4 linked regions of the Variovorax paradoxus genome follow. The protein of the gene in region 1 interacts with the protein of each later gene in a pairwise test. Links are inferred from orthologs where the notes say so. Each region holds a gene or a part of one and is shown in the gene's direction. Other genes may lie near its edges.

Region 1 (4,880 bases):
TGATCGTCGACAACCGGCCTGGCGCCGCTGGCCAGATCGGCACCGAGGCGGCGGCCAAGGCCGCGCCCGACGGCTACACGCTGGCCATTGTCGAATTGCCGCACGCCATTGCGCCCGCGGTAACGGCGCGGCTGCCCTACGACCTGCTGCGCGACTTCACGCCGGTGACGATGATCGGCACCTCGCCCCTCGTCTTCTTTGCGGGCATGGACGACGACAGCCGGGATTTCAAGACTTTCGTCAAGACCGCCGGCACGCGCCCGATGCCACCGGCCATCGCCCACAGCGGCGCGGGCACGGTGAGCCACCTGGCGGCCGAACTGCTGGCGAACCGCACCAGGATCAAGTTCAACATGGTTCCCTACCGCGGATCGGCGCCGGCGCTCACCGATGTGGCGGCGGGCACGGTGGGCGGGCATTTCGCGACCCTGGCCAGCGGCTCCAGCCTGATGGGAGCCAACCGGATCCGTCCGCTACTGGTGACGAGCGCGCAACGCGTGAGCCTTCCGGGGCTGAAGGAGGTGCCTGCCCTGGCGGAGAGCGGGCTCAAGGGGCTCGAGATCGACCAGTGGTGGGCCCTGGTCGCGCCAGCCACCACGCCGCTGGAGGTGATCGAGCGGCTGCGGCGCGAAGCCATCGCGGCGCTGGACCATCCGGCGGTGAGGGAGCGCATGACGGCGCTGGGGGTGCAGCTGAAGGGTTCCACCACAGGCGAGCTGCGGGCCTTCATGCGCGCGGAGGCCGAGCGCTGGCAGAAGGTGGCGCACGACATCGGGCTTCAGCCGCAATAGATAGAGATTGGCCGGATCGGCGGCCCGGGGCCCGGCCGGCCGCCTTTTTCTTTCAGCGCCCGGATTGCACCTTGATCCGGATCGTGTTCACGTCCCAACCCCGGTTTCGCAGCCGGGTGACAAGCATGGGCGACAGCTGGCGCAACTTGGCGGCGGCGGCGCTGCCATTGACCAGCAGGCACCACACATCCCCTTCGGCCGGGCCGGCCTGCACGGCCGGGCGCATGGCCGGCGGAATCAATCCCTCGACCGCCCGCAGCCGGTCGCCAGAGTCGCGCGCGCGCGCAATCAGGCTTGCCAGGGTGGGCGAACCTTCGGCGGCCTGGTGCAGCGTGACGGGCGGGACGGAGCGGCGATTCATGGGTAATCCGAAGGGTGGAACAAGGCAGCTAAAATGCCCGGTTTGCCGACGCTTGCGCCGGCAGATCCGGTCTGAGCCGCTTGCTTTCGAGGCTTGCATTCGAAGAAGGCGCGCCCAACTGCTTTCACCATATCTTAGGGAATCCGGTCGCAGTGCCTGCCTGGTCAGGTGCACGCCCATCTCCACGCCAATGGCAACCAACTTCCTGACCCAGATTTTCGGCAGTCGCAACGACCGGCTCCTCAAGCAGTATCGCAAGACGGTGGAGCGCATCAATGCGCTGGAACCCGAATTCGAGAAGCTCACCGACGACGGGCTGCGCGCCAAGACCCAGGAATTCAAGGACCGCATCGCCAAGGGCGAAACCCTCGATGCCCTGCTGCCCGAAGCTTTTGCCACTGTTCGCGAAGGCTCCAAGCGCGTCATGAAGATGCGCCATTTCGACGTGCAGCTGCTCGGCGGCATGGCGCTCCACAACGGCAAGATCGCCGAAATGCGCACCGGCGAAGGCAAGACCCTGACCGCCACGCTGCCGGTGTACCTGAATGCCCTGTCGGGCCAGGGCGTGCACGTGGTCACGGTGAACGACTACCTCGCCAACCGCGACGCCCAATGGATGGGCCGCCTGTACAACTTCCTGGGTCTTACGGTGGGTATCAACCTGCCGCAGATGCCGCGCGAGGAAAAGCAGCAGGCCTACGCGAGCGACATCACGTACGGCACCAACAACGAATACGGCTTCGACTACCTGCGCGACAATATGGTGTACGAGCCGGGTGACCGGGTTCAGCGCACGCTGAACTACGCCATCGTCGACGAGGTGGACTCCATCCTGATCGACGAGGCCCGCACGCCGCTGATCATCAGCGGCCAGGCCGAAGACCACACCGAGCTCTACCTGGCCATCAACAAGGTGGTGCCGCTGCTGACCAAGCAGGAAGGCGAAGCCGATCCGCGCACGGGCGAGGGCGTCACGGTGCCGGGCGACTTCACGGTCGACGAGAAGACCCACCAGGTGTTCCTGACCGAAGACGGCCACGAGAAGGCCGAACAGCTGCTGAGCGAATTCAAGCTGCTGCCTGAAGGTGCCTCGCTCTACGATCCGGCGAACATCACGCTGATGCACCACCTGAACGCCGCGCTGCGCGCTCGGCACCTGTACCACCGCGACCAGCATTACGTGGTGCAGCAGGGCGAAGTGGTCATCGTCGACGAATTCACCGGCCGCCTGATGACGGGCCGCCGCTGGAGCGACGGCCTGCACCAGGCCGTGGAAGCCAAGGAAGGCGTGCAGATCCAGGCCGAGAACCAGACGCTTGCCTCGATCACCTTTCAGAACTACTTCCGCCTGTACAACAAGCTGGCCGGCATGACCGGCACGGCCGACACCGAGGCCTACGAGTTCCAGGAAATCTACGGTCTCGAGACCGTCATCATTCCGCCGAACCGCATCAGCAAGCGCGAGGACCAGCTCGACCGCGTCTACAAGACCACGCGCGAAAAGTACGAAGCAGCCATCCAGGACATTCGCGAGTGCTACGAGCGCGGCCAGCCGGTGCTGGTGGGCACCTCGTCGATCGAGAACTCCGAAATCATCGACGGCCTGCTCACCAAGGCAGGGCTGCCGCACCAGGTGCTGAACGCCAAGCAGCATGCGCGCGAAGCCGACATCGTGGCGCAGGCCGGCCGCACGAAGATGATCACCATCGCGACCAACATGGCGGGCCGCGGTACCGACATCGTGCTGGGCGGCAACATCGAGAAGATGATCGAGGCGGTCGAAAACGACGAGTCGCTCGACGAGGCCGCCAAGCAGGCCGAGGTGGCACGCATCCGCGCCGAGTGGACCAAGGACCATGAATTCGTCAAGTCGCTCGGCGGCTTGCGCATCATCGCGACCGAGCGCCATGAGTCGCGCCGCATCGACAACCAGCTGCGTGGCCGTTCGGGCCGCCAGGGCGACCCGGGCTCTTCGCGCTTCTACCTGAGCCTGGACGATCCGCTGATGCGCATCTTTGCGGGCGACCGCGTGAAGGCGATCATGGATCGCCTGAAGATGCCCGACGGCGAAGCCATCGAAGCGGGGATCGTCACGCGCAGCATCGAAAGCGCGCAGCGCAAGGTCGAGGCGCGCAATTTCGACATCCGCAAGCAGCTGCTCGAGTACGACGACGTGTCGAACGACCAGCGCAAGGTGATCTACCAGCAGCGCAACGACATCCTCGACGCGGCCGACCTCACGGCGCAGATCGCGGCGCTGCGCGAAGGCTGCTTCATCGATCTGGTGCGGCAGTACGTGCCGGCCGAATCGGTCGAGGAGCAGTGGGACCTGGCGGGCCTGGAGAAGACGCTCTTCAACGAGTGGGGCATCGACATGCCCCTGAAGAGCGAAGTCGAGGCCGCCGAGGCCGTGAGCGACGAAGATATCGTCGAAAAGGTGGTGAAGGCCGCCAACGACACCTTCGACGCCAAGGTGGCGCTGATCGGCCAGGAGAACTTCACCCAGTTCGAGCGCATGGTGCTGCTGCAGAGCATCGACACGCACTGGCGCGAGCACCTGGCTTCGCTCGACTACCTGCGCCAGGGCATCCACCTGCGCGGCTATGCGCAAAAGCAGCCCAAGCAGGAATACAAGCGCGAAGCCTTCGAGCTCTTCGGACAGCTGCTCGATTCGGTCAAGAACGAAGTCACGCGCCAGCTGATGACCGTGCGCGTGCAATCGGGCGAGCAGCTCGAGCAGGCGGCCGATGCGCTCGAGAGCCGCGGCGAAAACGTATCCAACATCACCTACAGCGCGCCGACCGAAACCGGCGAGGTAGAGGTTCGCCTCGACGAGGAAAACCAGCGCCGCATCGCGGCCGCCGGATTGGGACTTGGCACGCTCAGCGCAGAGGCGGCCGCCTTTGCGCGCGTGGGCCGCAACGACCCGTGCCCTTGCGGCAGTGGCAAGAAGTACAAGCAGTGCCACGGCAAGCTCAGCTGACCCAGAAAACTCCAGAAGAGAAACTCCCATGCCCGTGAACCTGTCCGCTCCTGATCCTGCCGCCTTGTTCGCGGTGCCTGGCGTCCGCATCGGCGTGGCCGAAGCGGGCGTGCGCAAGGCCAACCGCAAGGACCTGACCGTCGTGCTGATCGACGAAGGATCGGCGGTCGGCGGGGTGTTCACCCAGAATCGTTTCTGCGCGGCGCCGGTGCAGGTTTGCCGCGACCACCTGGCGGCCAGCTACGGCATTCGCGCGATGGTCATCAACACCGGCAACGCCAACGCCGGCACCGGCGAAGACGGCCTGATGCGCACGCGCTCCACCTGCATCGCGCTGGCGCGGCACCTGGAAATCGCACCCGAGCAGATCCTGCCGTTCTCCACCGGCGTGATCATGGAGCCGCTGCCGGTGGACCGCATCGAAGCTGGCCTGCCCGCCGCGCTGGCCGATGCTTCGGAGAACCACTGGGCGCGTGCGGCCGAAGGCATCATGACCACCGACACGATTCCCAAGGCGTTCAGCCAGCAGGCTCAGGTCGGCGGCGCCACTGTCACCATCACCGGCATCAGCAAGGGCGCGGGCATGATCCGCCCGAACATGGCGACCATGCTGGGCTTCATGGCCACCGACGCGAAGATCGATCCGTCGCTGATCCAGCCGCTGGCCAAGCGCCTGGCCGATGCTTCGTTCAACCGCGTGACCATCGACGGCGACACCTCGACCAACGACTCGTTCGTGGTCATC
Region 2 (4,499 bases), 1.2 Mb from region 1 along the record:
ATGCAAAGCCGCTCGACGGAAAAGGGCTGCGCATCGGCATCGTCCAGGCACGCTTCAACGCCGACATCACGGACGCGCTGGCCGCGGCCTGCCTCGCCGAGCTCGAAAAGCTGGGCGTGGCGGCGGACGACATTCACCATGTGCAGGTCCCCGGCGCACTCGAAGTGCCCGTGGCCCTGCAGGCCATGGCCGTGCGCGGCGGCTACCACGCGCTCGTGGCGCTGGGCTGCATCATTCGCGGAGAAACCTACCACTTCGAACTGGTGGCCAACGAATCGGGCGCGAGCGTGAGCCGCATCGCGCTCGACCATCGCATTCCCATCGCCAACGCGATCCTCACGACCGAAAACATGGAGCAAGCCATTGCCCGCCAGACCGACAAGGGCCGCGATGCGGCCCAGGTGGCGGTCGAGATGGCGCAATTGCTGGCCTCCCTCAAATGACCGAAGACAACAACAAGACAGCAGGCGCCAAGCCGCGCCAGGCACGCACCGGCCTCACCAGCACGGGCGCACGCAAGGCTTCGGCCAAGTCGAATCGCAGCCGCGCGCGCGAATTTGCGCTGCAGGCGCTCTACCAGCATCTGGTGGGCCGCAACGACGCGGCTGCCATCGACCAGTTCACGCGCGACCTCGCGGGCTTCCACAAGGCCGACGCCGCGCATTACGACGCGCTGCTGCACGGTGCCATCGAAGGCGCTGAGCAGCTCGACGCGCTGATCCGCCCGCTGCTGGACCGCAAGTTCGAAGAGATATCGCCCATCGAGCACGCCGTGATGTGGATCGGCGTGTACGAGTTTCAGCACTGCCTGGACGTGCCATGGCGCGTGGTGCTCAACGAATGCATCGAGCTTGCCAAGGAATTCGGCGGCACGGACGGCCACAAGTATGTGAACGCCGTGCTCAACGGCCTGGCGCCGCAACTGCGCGCGGCCGAGGTGGAGGCCGATCGCACTTCCGGCAAGGCTAGAACGTGAGGAGCGCCGCCCGGCCGCCCGAAGGCGCGCAGCGCCGTAGCTTGGGGGTGCAATGAGAATCTCGGCGCGCGCACAGCGCATCGAACCGTTCTACGTGATGGAGGTTGCCAAGGCCGCCGGCGTGCTGGCGCGCGAGGTGGCCCATACCGACCGGCCGATGATCTTCCTGAACATCGGCGAGCCCGACTTCACCGCGCCGCCGCTGGTGCAGGAAGCCGCCGCACGCGCGGTGCGCGCCGGTGCCACGCAGTACACGCAGGCGACCGGACTCGACCATCTGCGCGAGCGCATCAGCGGCTGGTATGCGCAGCGCTTCGGCGTCGACGTGCCCGCACGCCGCATCGTGGTGACGGCCGGCGCATCGGCCGCGCTGCAATTGGCCTGCCTCGCGCTCATCGAATCGGGCGACGAGATCCTGCTGCCCGACCCGAGCTATCCCTGCAACCGCCATTTCGTGAGCGCCGCGGATGGCACCGCGGTGATGATCCCGACCACGGCCGACGAGCGCTTCCAGCTCACCGCCGCCAAGGTCGAAGCCGCGTGGACCGACAAGACGCGCGGCGTGCTGCTCGCCTCGCCTTCCAACCCCACGGGCACCTCGATTGCGTCCGACGAGCTGCGCCGCATCCACAACGTGGTGTCGCAGCGCGGCGGCATCACGCTGATCGACGAGATCTACCTCGGGCTTTCGCACGACGATGCCTTTGGGCAGACGGCCTTGGCCATCGACGACAACGTCATCAGCATCAACAGCTTCAGCAAATACTTCAACATGACCGGCTGGCGCCTTGGCTGGCTGGTGGTGCCCGAAGCGCTGGTGCCCGTGGTCGAGCGGCTGGCGCAAAACCTCTTCATCTGCCCCAGCACCGTGTCGCAATACGCGGCGCTGGCCTGCTTCGAGGATGCGAGCATTGCCGAATACGAACGCCGCCGCGCCGAGTTCAAGGCGCGCCGCGACTGGTTCATTCCGCAGCTCAATGCGCTGGGCCTCAACGTGCCCGTGGTGCCCGACGGCGCCTTCTATGCCTGGGCCGACTGCACCAGCGTGGCCGAGAAGCTCGGCATTTCGGGCAGCTGGGATTTCGCCTTCGAAACCATGAAGCGCGCCCACGTGGCCGTGACCCCGGGGCGCGATTTCGGCACCGCCGAAACCGGCAAGTTCGTGCGCTTTTCCACCGCCAGCTCGATGGCCCATCTCGAGGAATCCATCGAACGCCTGCGGGCCATGATCGCGAACCCGGCCCCATGAGCTACGCGTTTCCCATCCGCGTGTACTGGGAGGACACCGATGCCGGCGGCATCGTGTTCTACGCCAACTACCTCAAGTTCATGGAGCGCGGGCGCACCGAATGGCTGCGCTCGCTGGGCGTGGAGCAGCGAAAGCTGCGCGAGGAAACCGGTGGCCAGTTCGTGGTGAGCGAAACGCAGCTCAAATACCATCGCCCCTCCCGCCTCGACGACGAACTGCTGGTTACAGCCGATCTCCGACAAATGGGTACGGCGTCGTTGATAATCGGTCAGCAGGTGCTATCAAAAACAGAGCAAGAACGAACAGGCGCCCCGGCGCCCGTCCTTCTGTGCGAAGGCACCATCCGCATCGGCTGGGTGGACGCCACCACATTGCGCCCCGCGCGCATACCGACCCAAGTTTCGGGAACCCTCGAGCGCTCCGGCGGCTCCATGACTCAACCTTTCAAGCCATGAACCAAGACCTCTCGATCATCAATCTCCTCCTCCACGCGAGCTTCGTGGTCCAACTGGTCGTGCTGCTGCTCGTGATCGTCTCGATTGCGAGCTGGGCCGCGATCATCCGCAAATACTTTGCGCTGCGCCGCATGCGCGCGCTGAACGACGACTTCGAACGCGAGTTCTGGTCGGGCACCAGCCTGAACGAACTGTTCGCATCGGCCGCGCAAAACGCCAAGTTCGCCGGGCCCATGGAGCGCATCTTCGCTTCGGGCATGCGCGAATACCAGAAGCTGCGCGAACGCCACGTGAGCGACGCCAGCACGCTGCTGGACGGCGCCCGCCGCGCCATGCGCGCGAGCTTCCAGCGCGAACTCGATGCGGCCGAGCAGAACCTGTCGTTCCTGGCCACCGTGGGCTCGGTATCGCCGTATGTCGGCCTCTTCGGCACGGTCTGGGGCATCATGCATGCCTTCACCGGCCTGGCCGCGCTCGCTCAGGTAACGCTGGCCACCGTGGCGCCCGGCATCGCCGAAGCACTGGTGGCCACGGCCATCGGCCTATTCGCCGCCATTCCCGCGGTGGTGGGCTACAACCGCTTCGCGCGCGAGATCGACAAGATCGCCATCGCGCTCGAAACCTATATCGAGGAGTTCTCGAACATCCTGCAGCGCAATCTCTCGGCCCACCCGGCCGCGAGCGCGACGGCAGCTTCGGCGACTCCGGGCAACCGCTGAACGGAGGCCGAGCGCATGCCCGCCGTTTCATCCCGAGGCCGAGGCCGCCGCACGATCAACGAGATCAACATGGTCCCGTTCATCGACGTGATGCTGGTGCTGCTGATCATCTTCATGGTCACCGCGCCGCTCATCACGCCGAGCGTGATCAACCTGCCCTCGGTAGACCGTGCCAACAAGCAACCCGACAAGCCCATCGAGATCGTCATCAAGAGCGACGACGAAGTGCAGATCAAGAAAGACCCGTCCACCGGCAGCGGCGGCGCGTCGATTCCCATGACCCAGATCGGCTCCGCGGCCAAGACCGCCCAGGGCGGCGACGACCAGCGCCCCGTGGTCATCAGCGCCGACAAGTCCGTCAAGTACGAAACCGTCGTGAAGGCGATGAACCAGCTCAAGCGCAGCGGCATCGAGCGCGTGGGCCTGTCCGTCACCACCACGGGCGGCAAATAAGGCATGTCGCTCGCCCTGGATCGCCCCGAGTTCGCACCACCGCCGCAGCGCGGCACGCCGCGCGCGGTGCTGCTCGCATTGGTCGCGCATGCGCTCCTGATCGCGGCGCTGACGTGGGGAGTGCGCTGGCGCAGCGACCCCGACGAAGGCGCGGTCGATGCGGAGCTGTGGTCTTCCACGGTGCAGCAGGCCGCGCCGCGCCTGTCCGCACCGCAAGCGCCCACGCCCGCTCCCGCACCACCGCCGCCCGCTCCCCCCGCCGCCGCCTCCTCCACCCCAGGTGAAGGCTCCCGAACCCGCACCGCCGCCGCGCGCGCCGGACATCGCACTCGAACGCGAGAAGAAGCTCAAGGAAGAAAAAGAGCAGAAAGAGCGCGAGCTGGAGCGCCAGCAACAGCAGCGCAAGAAAGAGCTCGAAGCCAAGCAGCGCGCGGAAGACGAAGCCGAGCGCAAGAAGGCCCAGCAGCAAAAGCTCGCCGAGCAGCAGAAGAAGCAGCAGGAAGTCGAGGCCAAGCAGGCCGAAGCGAAGAAACAGCAGCAGGAAGCGGCAGCCAAGCAGGCCGCCGCCGACCGCGCCGCAACGCTCAAGCGCATGCAGGGTTTGGCGGGCGCCAGCGGCAGCGACGATTCCAAGGGCACCGCCCTGC
Region 3 (4,493 bases), 760 kb from region 1 along the record:
GAAATCGGCAAGGTCTACGAAGGCCCGGTCACCAAGATCCTGGACTTCGGCGCGCTCATCAATCTGTTGCCCGGCAAGGACGGCCTGCTGCACATCAGCCAGATCGCGCATGAGCGCGTCGAGAAGGTGACCGACTATCTGAGCGAAGGCCAGATCGTGAAGGTCAAGGTTCTCGAGACGGACGAAAAGGGCCGCGTCAAGCTGTCCATGAAGGCCCTGACCGAGCGTCCGGCCGGCATGGAATTCCAGGAACGTGCACCGCGTGAAGATCGTGGCGACCGCGGTGATCGCGGCGGCGAACGCCGCGAGCGTTCGGACCGTGGCGACCGTGGTGGTGACCGCGGCGGCGATCGCGCTCCTCGTTTCAACAACGAGCAGCAGCAGCCGCGCAACGAGCAGCCGCAGGCACCGGCCGGCGAGCAGCCGTACGCACCGCGCGAATCGCAAGAGTAAGAAGGGCGCAGCGGCAAGCTTTGCCGTTGCCGACTTTTTAATTGCTAACCACGCCCGGACACGGGCGTTGCAGGCCAAAAGACGATGAAAGCCATTGAAATCACTTCGTACGGCGCCCCTGAGGTGCTGCGCGCCGTGGAGCGTCCCGATCCGGTGGCCGGCGTGGGCGAATTGCTGATCCGCGTTGCAGCGAGCGGCGTGAACCGTCCGGACGTTTTGCAGCGCAAGGGCCACTACCCGGTGCCGCCGGGCGCTTCCGACCTGCCGGGCCTCGAAGTGGCCGGCGAGATCGTGTCGGGCGATGCCGCGGCCCTGGCCGAGGCGGGCTTCAAGATCGGCGACCGCGTCTGTGCGCTGATTGCCGGCGGCGGCTATGCCGAGCTGTGCGTGGCGCCTGTGGCGCAATGCCTTCCGGTGCCCAAGGGCTGGAGCGACACCGAAGCGGCTTCGCTGCCCGAGACGTTCTTCACCGTGTGGAGCAACGTGTTCGAACGGGGCGGCCTGCAAAAGGGCGAAACCCTTTTGATCCAGGGCGGCTCGAGCGGCATCGGCGTGACGGCAATCCAGATTGCCAAGGCGCTCGGTGCGACGGTGATCGTCACGGCCGGCAGCGACGACAAGTGCGAAGCCTGCAAGAAGCTGGGCGCGGACCACGCCATCAACTACCGCACGAGCGATTTCGCCGAAGAGGCGAAAAAGCTCACCGGCGGCAAAGGCGTGGACGTGATCCTCGACATGGTTGCGGGCGACTACGTGGCGCGCGAGATCGAATGCATGGCCGAAGACGGCCGGCTGGTGATCATCGCAGTGCAGGGCGGGGTCAAGAGCGACTTCAATGCGGGCCTGGTGCTGCGCAAGCGGCTGGTGATCACCGGCTCGACGCTGCGTCCGCGGCCCGTGGCGTTCAAGGGCGCCATTGCCAAGGCGCTGCGCGAGAAGGTCTGGCCGCTGCTCGAAAGCGGCGCGATCAAGCCGGTGATCCACAGCACCTTTGCCGCGGGCGGCGAACCCAGCGGTGCGGCGCAGGCGCATGCGCTGATGGAATCCAACCAGCACATCGGCAAGATCGTGCTGACATGGTGACGGGCAACAACACGATGACCACCAAGAAGAAGCTGATCGCCGGCAACTGGAAGATGAACGGCAGCCTGGCTGCCAACGAGGCGCTGGTGAAGGCCCTGCTGCAGGGCCTGGCCGCTGCGCCGGCCAGTTGCGATGTCGCGCTTTGCGCACCGGCTCCGTATTTCGCCCAGCTGCAATCGCTGCTTGCGGGTTCGAAGGCCATTGCACTTGGCGCGCAGGACATCTCGGCGCACCCGCAAGGTGCGTTCACCGGCGAGCAGTCGGCGGCCATGCTGAAGGAATTCGGCGTGCGTTATGCCATCGTCGGTCATTCGGAGCGTCGCCAGTACCACGGCGAAACCGACGAAGCGGTGGCAGCCAAGACGGCGGCTGCGCTCGCGAACGGCATCACGCCGATCGTCTGCGTGGGCGAAACGCTGGCCGAGCGCGAAGCCGGGCATACCGAAGAAGTGGTCAAGCGCCAGTTGGCCGCGGTGATCCATGTCAATGGCCACTGCATCAGCGAAATCGTCGTGGCCTATGAGCCCGTCTGGGCCATCGGCACCGGCAAGACGGCCACGCCCGAGCAGGCGCAGGCGGTGCACGCCGTGCTGCGTGCGCAACTGCACCATGCCGCCAGCGAACACGCGGCCGGTATCTGCATCCTTTACGGCGGCAGCATGAACGCGGGCAACGCCGCCCAGCTGCTGGCGCAGCCCGACATCGACGGCGGCCTGATCGGCGGCGCTTCGCTCAAGGCTGCCGACTTTTTGCAGATCATTTCCGCTGCCGCTCGCTGAACGCGAGGGGCGGCTGACATCAATTAGGAGTAAGAACGAATGAATGTGGTCCTCAATCTCTTGGTCGGCGTGCAGATGCTGTCGGCCCTTGCAATGATCGGGCTGATCCTGATCCAGCACGGCAAGGGCGCCGACATGGGCGCGGCCTTCGGCAGCGGCAGCGCCGGCAGCCTGTTCGGCGCGAGCGGCAGCGCGAATTTCCTCTCGCGCACCACGGCTGTTCTTGCAGCGGTATTCTTTGCATGCACGCTGCTGCTGGCCTACTTCAGCCACGCACGGCCCGTGGGCGGTGGCAGCCTGCTGGAGCGCGCAGCCGTTGGTGCGCCCGCCACGCCTGCTTCCGCTCCCGCAGGGCAAATTCCCGGTCAGATTCCCTCGGGTACCTCGGGCGCTGCGCCGGCCAACGCGCCTGCCTCGGCTCCCGCCGCGCCTGTTTCGGGCCCGGGCCAGATCCCGAACAAATAATCAAGTTGTTTTCATGGAGTCGCCAGTGAGAAACTGCTCCATTTCAGGGTAAACTCTAAAGCTGTTCGGAAAGCCAAACACCTTCACAGGTACCTCATGCCATCCGAACAAAAAACCGCGGTCGTGGTGAAATTGGTAGACACGCTATCTTGAGGGGGTAGTGGCGAAAGCTGTGCGAGTTCGAGTCTCGCCGACCGCACCAAATCTCACCGGCAGAAAACCTCATCCAGAGCGTTTCTGCCGGTGGCAAGCGGTGAAAATCTCCCGATGAACCTCGATTCCTATCTCCCCGTCCTTTTGTTTATTTTGGTCGGTGTCGGTGTAGGTGTCGCACCGCAAGTCATCGGCTACATCCTGGGTCCCAATCGGCCCGACGCAGCGAAGAACGCTCCCTACGAGTGTGGCTTCGAGGCCTTCGAGGATGCGCGCATGAAATTCGACGTGCGCTATTACCTCGTCGCCATTCTCTTCATCCTGTTCGATCTCGAGATTGCCTTTCTCTTTCCGTGGGCCATTGCGCTCAAGGAAATCGGCGCCGTCGGCTTCTGGGCCATGATGATCTTTCTCGCCATCCTCGTCGTGGGCTTTGCCTACGAGTGGAAAAAAGGCGCGCTCGACTGGGAATGACAAGGAATCATCAAAATGGCCATTGAAGGCGTAATGAAGGAAGGCTTCGTCACCACCACCTACGACTCGGTGGTGAACTGGGCGAAGACCGGATCACTCTGGCCGATGACTTTCGGTCTGGCTTGCTGTGCCGTCGAAATGATGCACGCGGGCGCGGCCCGCTACGACATCGACCGTTTCGGCATGCTGTTTCGGCCCAGCCCCCGCCAGTCCGATCTGATGATCGTGGCCGGCACGCTGTGCAACAAGATGGCGCCCGCTCTGCGCAAGGTCTACGACCAGATGCCCGAGCCGCGCTGGGTTCTTTCCATGGGCTCCTGTGCCAACGGCGGCGGCTACTACCACTACAGCTATTCGGTGGTGCGCGGCTGCGACCGTATCGTGCCGGTGGACGTCTATGTGCCGGGTTGCCCGCCCACCGCCGAGGCCTTGCTCTACGGCGTGATCCAGCTGCAGCAGAAGATTCGCCGCACCAACACCATTGCCCGCGCCTGAGAGACTGCCGACGATGACCGACTTTGCAATATCGCCGGAGGTGCTGCGCGCCACCATCGCCGAGACCCTCGGCGCCAAGGCCAGGAGCGTGACGATCGCGCTGGGCGAGGTGACCGTGGTCGTCGGCGCTGCCGACTACATCGAAGCCGCCACGCTGCTGCGCGATGCGCCCGGCTGCCGCTTCGAGCAGCTGATCGACCTCTGCGGCATGGACTATTCAGACTACCGCGAAGGCGAGTGGCAGGGCGAGCGCTATTGCGTCGTCACGCACCTGCTTTCGGTGAGCCTCAACCAGCGCGTGCGCCTCAAGGTGTTTGCACCGAACGAAGACCTGCCCGTAGTCGATTCGCTTCAGCCCGTCTGGAATGCCGCCACGTGGTTCGAGCGCGAGGCCTTCGACCTCTACGGCATCGTGTTCGAGGGGCATGACGACCTGCGGCGCATCCTTACCGACTACGGTTTCATCGGCCATCCGTTCCGGAAGGACTTCCCGGTGTCGGGGCACGTCGAAATGCGTTACGACGAAGAGCAGAAGCGCGTCATCTACCAGCCGGTCTCCATCGAGCCGCGGGAAATCACGCCGCGCGTGAT
Region 4 (4,359 bases), 140 kb from region 1 along the record:
CGTAGACCAGCGGAATGCCGTTGGGAATATTCAGGCCGACGATGGCGTCGTCCGAAATACCGTCGAGGTACTTGACCAGCGCCCGGATCGAGTTGCCGTGCGCGGCCACCACCAGGCGGCGACCGGTGCGGATGGCTGGCGCCATCGATTCGTTCCAGAACGGCAGCACGCGCGCCACGGTGTCTTTCAGGCACTCGGTCAGCGGAATCTGCTCGGGCGAGAGCTTGGCGTAGCGCACGTCGCTGCGTTCGCTGCGCGGATCGTCGGCCTCCAGGGCTGGCGGCGGGGTGCCGTAGCTGCGGCGCCAGACCAGCACCTGCTCATCGCCGTATTTCTTGGCGGTTTCGGCCTTGTTCAGGCCCTGCAGGGCGCCGTAGTGGCGCTCGTTCAGGCGCCAGGAGTGCACCACGGGCAGCCAGGTGCGGTCGAGTTCGTCGAGGGTGTGCCAGAGCGTGCGGGTGGCGCGCTTGAGCACGCTGGTGTAGGCCACGTCGAAGTCATAGCCCTCGGCCTTGAGCAGCCGGCCGGCCTGCTTGGCCTGCTCGATGCCGGTTTCGGTCAGGTCGACGTCGGTCCAGCCGGTGAAGCGGTTTTCGAGATTCCAGGTCGATTCGCCGTGGCGGATCAGTACCAGTTTGTGCATGTGGGAGGCCTTTGGCAGCGCTTGGGAAAACCAGCATTCTAAAATCCCGGGTTTGCCATCCAAGGAACCCCCGTGAAATTGATCGAATTCGTCACCGCAAACTGGATGCTGATCCTGATCGCACTCAGCTCGGGTGGCATGCTGGCCTGGCCGCTGATTCGCGGCGGCGCCGGTGGCGGCACCCTCACGGCACAGGCGGCGGTGCACCTCATCAACCGCGAGCGCGCGGTGCTGGTCGACGTGCGCGATCCCGAAGAGTTCGCCACCGGCCACATGATCGGCGCCAAGAACGTGCCGCTGAACCTGCTGGAAGAAAAGCTGACCGGCGCGGTCAAGAACAAGAACGTGCCGCTGCTCTTGGTGTGCGCCACCGGCGCCCGCGCCCAGCGCGCCGTGGCCATGGCCAAGAAACTCGGTTACGAGCAGGCCCAAGCCGTCTCCGGCGGCCTCAAGGCTTGGAAAGAGGCTAACCTGCCGGTTGAAAAAGCCTAAAGTCTTCCCAAGGTACAGCGTATGCAAGCCGTAAAGATGTACACCACCGCGTTCTGCCCGTACTGTGTTCGTGCGAAGCAGATCCTCAAATCCAAGGGTGTCGACGAGATCGAAGAAATTCGCATCGACACCGATCCCGAGGCCCGCAGCACCATGATGGAAATCACCCAGCGCCGCACGGTGCCGCAGATTTTCATCGGCGACACCCACGTGGGCGGCTGCGACGACCTGATGGCGCTCGACAGCCGCGGCGGTTTGGTGCCCCTGCTGCAAGCCGCCTGAAAACGAATCAGCCGGGTGTCACGGAAGCGGTTCCGGGCGCCGGGCGATAATCGCCTGCTCATTCATCTGCAGCCCGCTGCGGGAACCTCTCCCCGGCGGGCATTGTTTTGATTCTCGAAAGTTCAGCCATGGCCGACCAGCAAGCCCAAGATCCCGTTTTCCAGATCCAGCGCGTCTACCTCAAGGACCTGTCGCTCGAACAGCCCAATTCGCCCGGCATCCTGCTCGAACAAGAGCAGCCAACCGTCGACATCCAGCTCGGCGTGGACGCCCAGCCCGTGGCTGAAGGCATCTTCGAGATCACCGTGTCGGCCACCGTGCAGACCAAGATCCAGGACAAGACCGTGTTCCTGGTCGAAGCCAAGCAAGCCGGCATCTTCGAGATCCGCAACCTGCCCGAAGACCAGATGGGCCCGATCCTCGGCATTGCCTGCCCGCAGATCGTCTACCCGTACCTCCGCGGCAACGTGGCCGACGTGATCCAGCGCGGCGGCTTCCCGCCCGTGCACCTGGCGGAAATCAACTTCCAGGCCATGTACGAGCAGCAGCAGGCACAGGCCGCTGGTCAGCCCGCCCCGACCCTCGCACAGTAAACCGGCACAACGCCGCCAACGCCGGTGAAGATCTGCGTTCATGGCGCCGGTGCCTGGGGCACGGCAGTGGCCGTCAATGCGGCCCTCAACACCGCCGTTGGCCACGAGGTCACGCTCTGGGCGCGCGATGCCGCCCAGGCCGACGCCATTTCAAAGGCGCGCGAAAACACCCGCTACCTTCCGGGGCTGGCCTTGCCGGCCTCGCTCGCGGTGCGGGCCGGCGAAATCGGCCAGGCGCATGCTGGCGCCGACTTGGTCATCGTGGCCACGCCCATGGCGGCCCTGCGTGAACAGCTCATTGCGCTGCGCGGCTGCATCGCGCCGGTCGCGTGGCTGTGCAAGGGCGTGGAGCCTGCGCTCGACCCTTCTTCTCCCACCTCCTTCGGCCTGCTCGCCCACGAGATCTGGGCGCAGGTTGCTCCAGATTTGATAGCGGGCGTGCTCAGCGGACCGAGCTTCGCGCAAGAAGTGGCCGAAGGCCGCCCCACGGCGCTGGTGGCCGCGAGCCCGCATGCCGTGGTGCGCGATGCGCTGGTCGAGGCGTTCCACGGCCCGGCGCTGCGCGTCTATGCCAATGAGGACATCGTCGGCGTCGAGGTGGGCGGCGCGGTCAAGAACGTGCTGGCCATTGCCACCGGGCTGTGCGACGGCCTGGCACTGGGGCTCAATGCGCGCGCCGCGCTCATCACGCGCGGCCTGGCCGAAATGACCCGCTTCGGGCTGGCGCTCGGCGCGCGGGCCGAGACTTTCATGGGCCTTTCAGGCCTTGGCGACCTGGTGCTGACCGCGACCGGCGACCTGTCGCGCAACCGCAAGGTGGGCCTGCTGCTGGCGCAAGGGCAAACCTTGGCGCAGGCCGTGGCCTCGCTCGGCCACGTGGCCGAAGGCGTGTATTGCGCGCGCACCGTGGTGCAGCGTGCGCGGGGCCTGGGGGTGGAAATGCCCATCGCCGAAGGCGTGGTTGCGCTGCTCGATGGCCGGGTGAGCCCGCAGGAAGCCGTCGCCTCGCTCACCGGCCGCGATCCGGTGCCTGAAACCGTCCGGACCCCCGGGTCCCGCGGTTCACCCTGACAAGACTGAAGAGACAAAAAAGAGCCATGAGCCCTCGCTTTGATTTTTCGGCGCCGGCCTTGGCCGCGCTGGCCCAGGCCGACGCCGCCCGCGCCTTGCAGGAAGACGTGGCCAACGGTGATCTGACCGCCTCGCTGGTCGACCCGGGCCGCAGGGCCCGCGCCCGCGTGCTGGCGCGCGAATCGGCCGTGCTGTGCGGTGCACCCTGGGTCGAAGCCACGGTACGGCAACTCGATCCGCAAGCCCGCATCGAGTGGCTGTGCGCCGAGGGCGAGCTCTGCGCGGCTGACCAGACGGTGCTCGAGATCGAAGGCTCGGCCCGCGCACTGCTGACGGCCGAGCGCACCGCGCTCAACTTTCTTCAGCTGCTGAGTGCGGTCGCCACCAAGACGGCGCTGTATGCCGACGCCGTTCGCGGCACGCGCGCAAGCATCGTCGACACCCGCAAGACCCTGCCGGGCCTGCGCCTGGCGCAGAAATACGCGGTGCGCACCGGCGGCGGCGTGAACCACCGCATCGGTCTTTACGACGCGGTGCTCATCAAGGAAAACCACATTGCGGCGGCCGGCGGCGTGGCTGCGGCGCTGCGTGCGGTGGCACCTGTGGCCGATCGCGCTGCGTTCGTCGAAGTCGAGGTCGAAACGCTGGCGCAGCTGCGTGAGGCCTTGGACGCAGGCGCGCGCATGGTGCTGCTCGACAACATGGACCTGCCCACGCTGCGCGAAGCCGTTCGCATCAACGACGCGGCCGGCGACGCACGCAAGGCGGTGCTCGAAATATCGGGTGGCGTCACGCTCGAAGGCCTGCGCACATTGGCCGAAACCGGTGTGGACCGTATTTCCGTCGGTGCGCTCACCAAAGACGTGAAGGCCATCGATTTCTCGATGCGCTTCCAGGAAGGCTGAGGACGGCGGCCGTGGCTTCTTCTTTCGTCATCGACGTCGACTACGAACAGCCGGCGGCCGAAGCCGGCTCGGCCTGCGACACCCGCCACGCATGGGCGCGCGTGCCGCCCGAACCTTCGCCCGACGAACGCATCGCCTTGAAGGAGCGCATTCGCCGCCTCCTGCGCGAGCGCAATGCGGTGATGGTGTCGCACTTCTACGTGCATCCCGACCTGCAGGACCTGGCCGAGGAAACCGGCGGCATCGTGAGCGATTCGCTCGAGATGGCGCGCTTTGGCCGCGACCACGCAGCGCAGACGCTGGTGGTGTCGGGCGTTCGTTTCATGGGTGAAACCGCCAAGATCCTCTCGCCCGAGAAGCGCGTGCTGATGCC

The links.
Region 2: the proteins of secA (region 1) and GOQ09_RS16035 interact in binary tests that used the Escherichia coli proteins (3 or more experiments, as listed by UniProt). The link is inferred for Variovorax paradoxus from one-to-one orthologs.
Region 3: the proteins of secA (region 1) and secG interact in binary tests that used the Escherichia coli proteins (3 or more experiments, as listed by UniProt). The link is inferred for Variovorax paradoxus from one-to-one orthologs.
Region 4: the proteins of secA (region 1) and secB interact in binary tests that used the Escherichia coli proteins (3 or more experiments, as listed by UniProt). The link is inferred for Variovorax paradoxus from one-to-one orthologs.

The regions. Positions count from the first base shown.
Region 1 is NZ_CP046622.1:4,614,763-4,619,642, reverse strand. The notes cover bases 958-4,335. They hold secA (preprotein translocase subunit SecA), read left to right. Parts: upstream 958-1,342; coding sequence 1,343-4,135; downstream 4,136-4,335. Other genes in these bases: argJ (bifunctional glutamate N-acetyltransferase/amino-acid acetyltransferase ArgJ), read left to right, coding at 4,164-4,335; GOQ09_RS21580 (hypothetical protein), read right to left, coding at 958-1,152. Outside these bases: GOQ09_RS21585 (Bug family tripartite tricarboxylate transporter substrate binding protein), read left to right, coding at 1-791; more of GOQ09_RS21580, read right to left, coding at 844-957; more of argJ, read left to right, coding at 4,336-4,880. UniProt on the Escherichia coli protein: Required for protein export, interacts with the SecYEG preprotein conducting channel.
Region 2 is NZ_CP046622.1:3,439,283-3,443,781, forward strand. What follows is about bases 954-3,950. They hold GOQ09_RS16035 (YbgC/FadM family acyl-CoA thioesterase), read left to right. Parts: upstream 954-2,221; coding sequence 2,222-2,680; downstream 2,681-3,950. Other genes in these bases: nusB (transcription antitermination factor NusB), read left to right, coding at 954-976; GOQ09_RS16030 (pyridoxal phosphate-dependent aminotransferase), read left to right, coding at 1,029-2,225; tolQ (protein TolQ), read left to right, coding at 2,677-3,399; GOQ09_RS16045 (ExbD/TolR family protein), read left to right, coding at 3,415-3,852. In the rest of the region: ribH (6,7-dimethyl-8-ribityllumazine synthase), read left to right, coding at 1-443; more of nusB, read left to right, coding at 440-953.
Region 3 is NZ_CP046622.1:3,853,704-3,858,196, reverse strand. The notes cover bases 1,077-4,067. They hold secG (preprotein translocase subunit SecG), read left to right. Parts: upstream 1,077-2,354; coding sequence 2,355-2,780; downstream 2,781-4,067. Other genes in these bases: GOQ09_RS17925 (NADH-quinone oxidoreductase subunit C), read left to right, coding at 3,916-4,067; GOQ09_RS17930 (NuoB/complex I 20 kDa subunit family protein), read left to right, coding at 3,423-3,902; GOQ09_RS17935 (NADH-quinone oxidoreductase subunit A), read left to right, coding at 3,048-3,407; tpiA (triose-phosphate isomerase), read left to right, coding at 1,530-2,315; GOQ09_RS17955 (NAD(P)H-quinone oxidoreductase), read left to right, coding at 1,077-1,536. Outside these bases: pnp (polyribonucleotide nucleotidyltransferase), read left to right, coding at 1-453; more of GOQ09_RS17955, read left to right, coding at 538-1,076; more of GOQ09_RS17925, read left to right, coding at 4,068-4,493. UniProt on the Escherichia coli protein: Subunit of the protein translocation channel SecYEG. Overexpression of some hybrid proteins has been thought to jam the protein secretion apparatus resulting in cell death; while this may be true it also results in FtsH-mediated degradation of SecY.
Region 4 is NZ_CP046622.1:4,469,668-4,474,026, reverse strand. The notes cover bases 421-3,277. They hold secB (protein-export chaperone SecB), read left to right. Parts: upstream 421-1,545; coding sequence 1,546-2,010; downstream 2,011-3,277. Other genes in these bases: nadC (carboxylating nicotinate-nucleotide diphosphorylase), read left to right, coding at 3,108-3,277; GOQ09_RS20885 (NAD(P)H-dependent glycerol-3-phosphate dehydrogenase), read left to right, coding at 2,035-3,081; grxC (glutaredoxin 3), read left to right, coding at 1,157-1,417; GOQ09_RS20900 (rhodanese-like domain-containing protein), read left to right, coding at 716-1,135; gpmA (2,3-diphosphoglycerate-dependent phosphoglycerate mutase), read right to left, coding at 421-643. Outside these bases: more of gpmA, read right to left, coding at 1-420; more of nadC, read left to right, coding at 3,278-3,986; quinolinate synthase NadA, read left to right, coding at 3,998-4,359. UniProt on the Escherichia coli protein: One of the proteins required for the normal export of some preproteins out of the cell cytoplasm. It is a molecular chaperone that binds to a subset of precursor proteins, maintaining them in a translocation-competent state.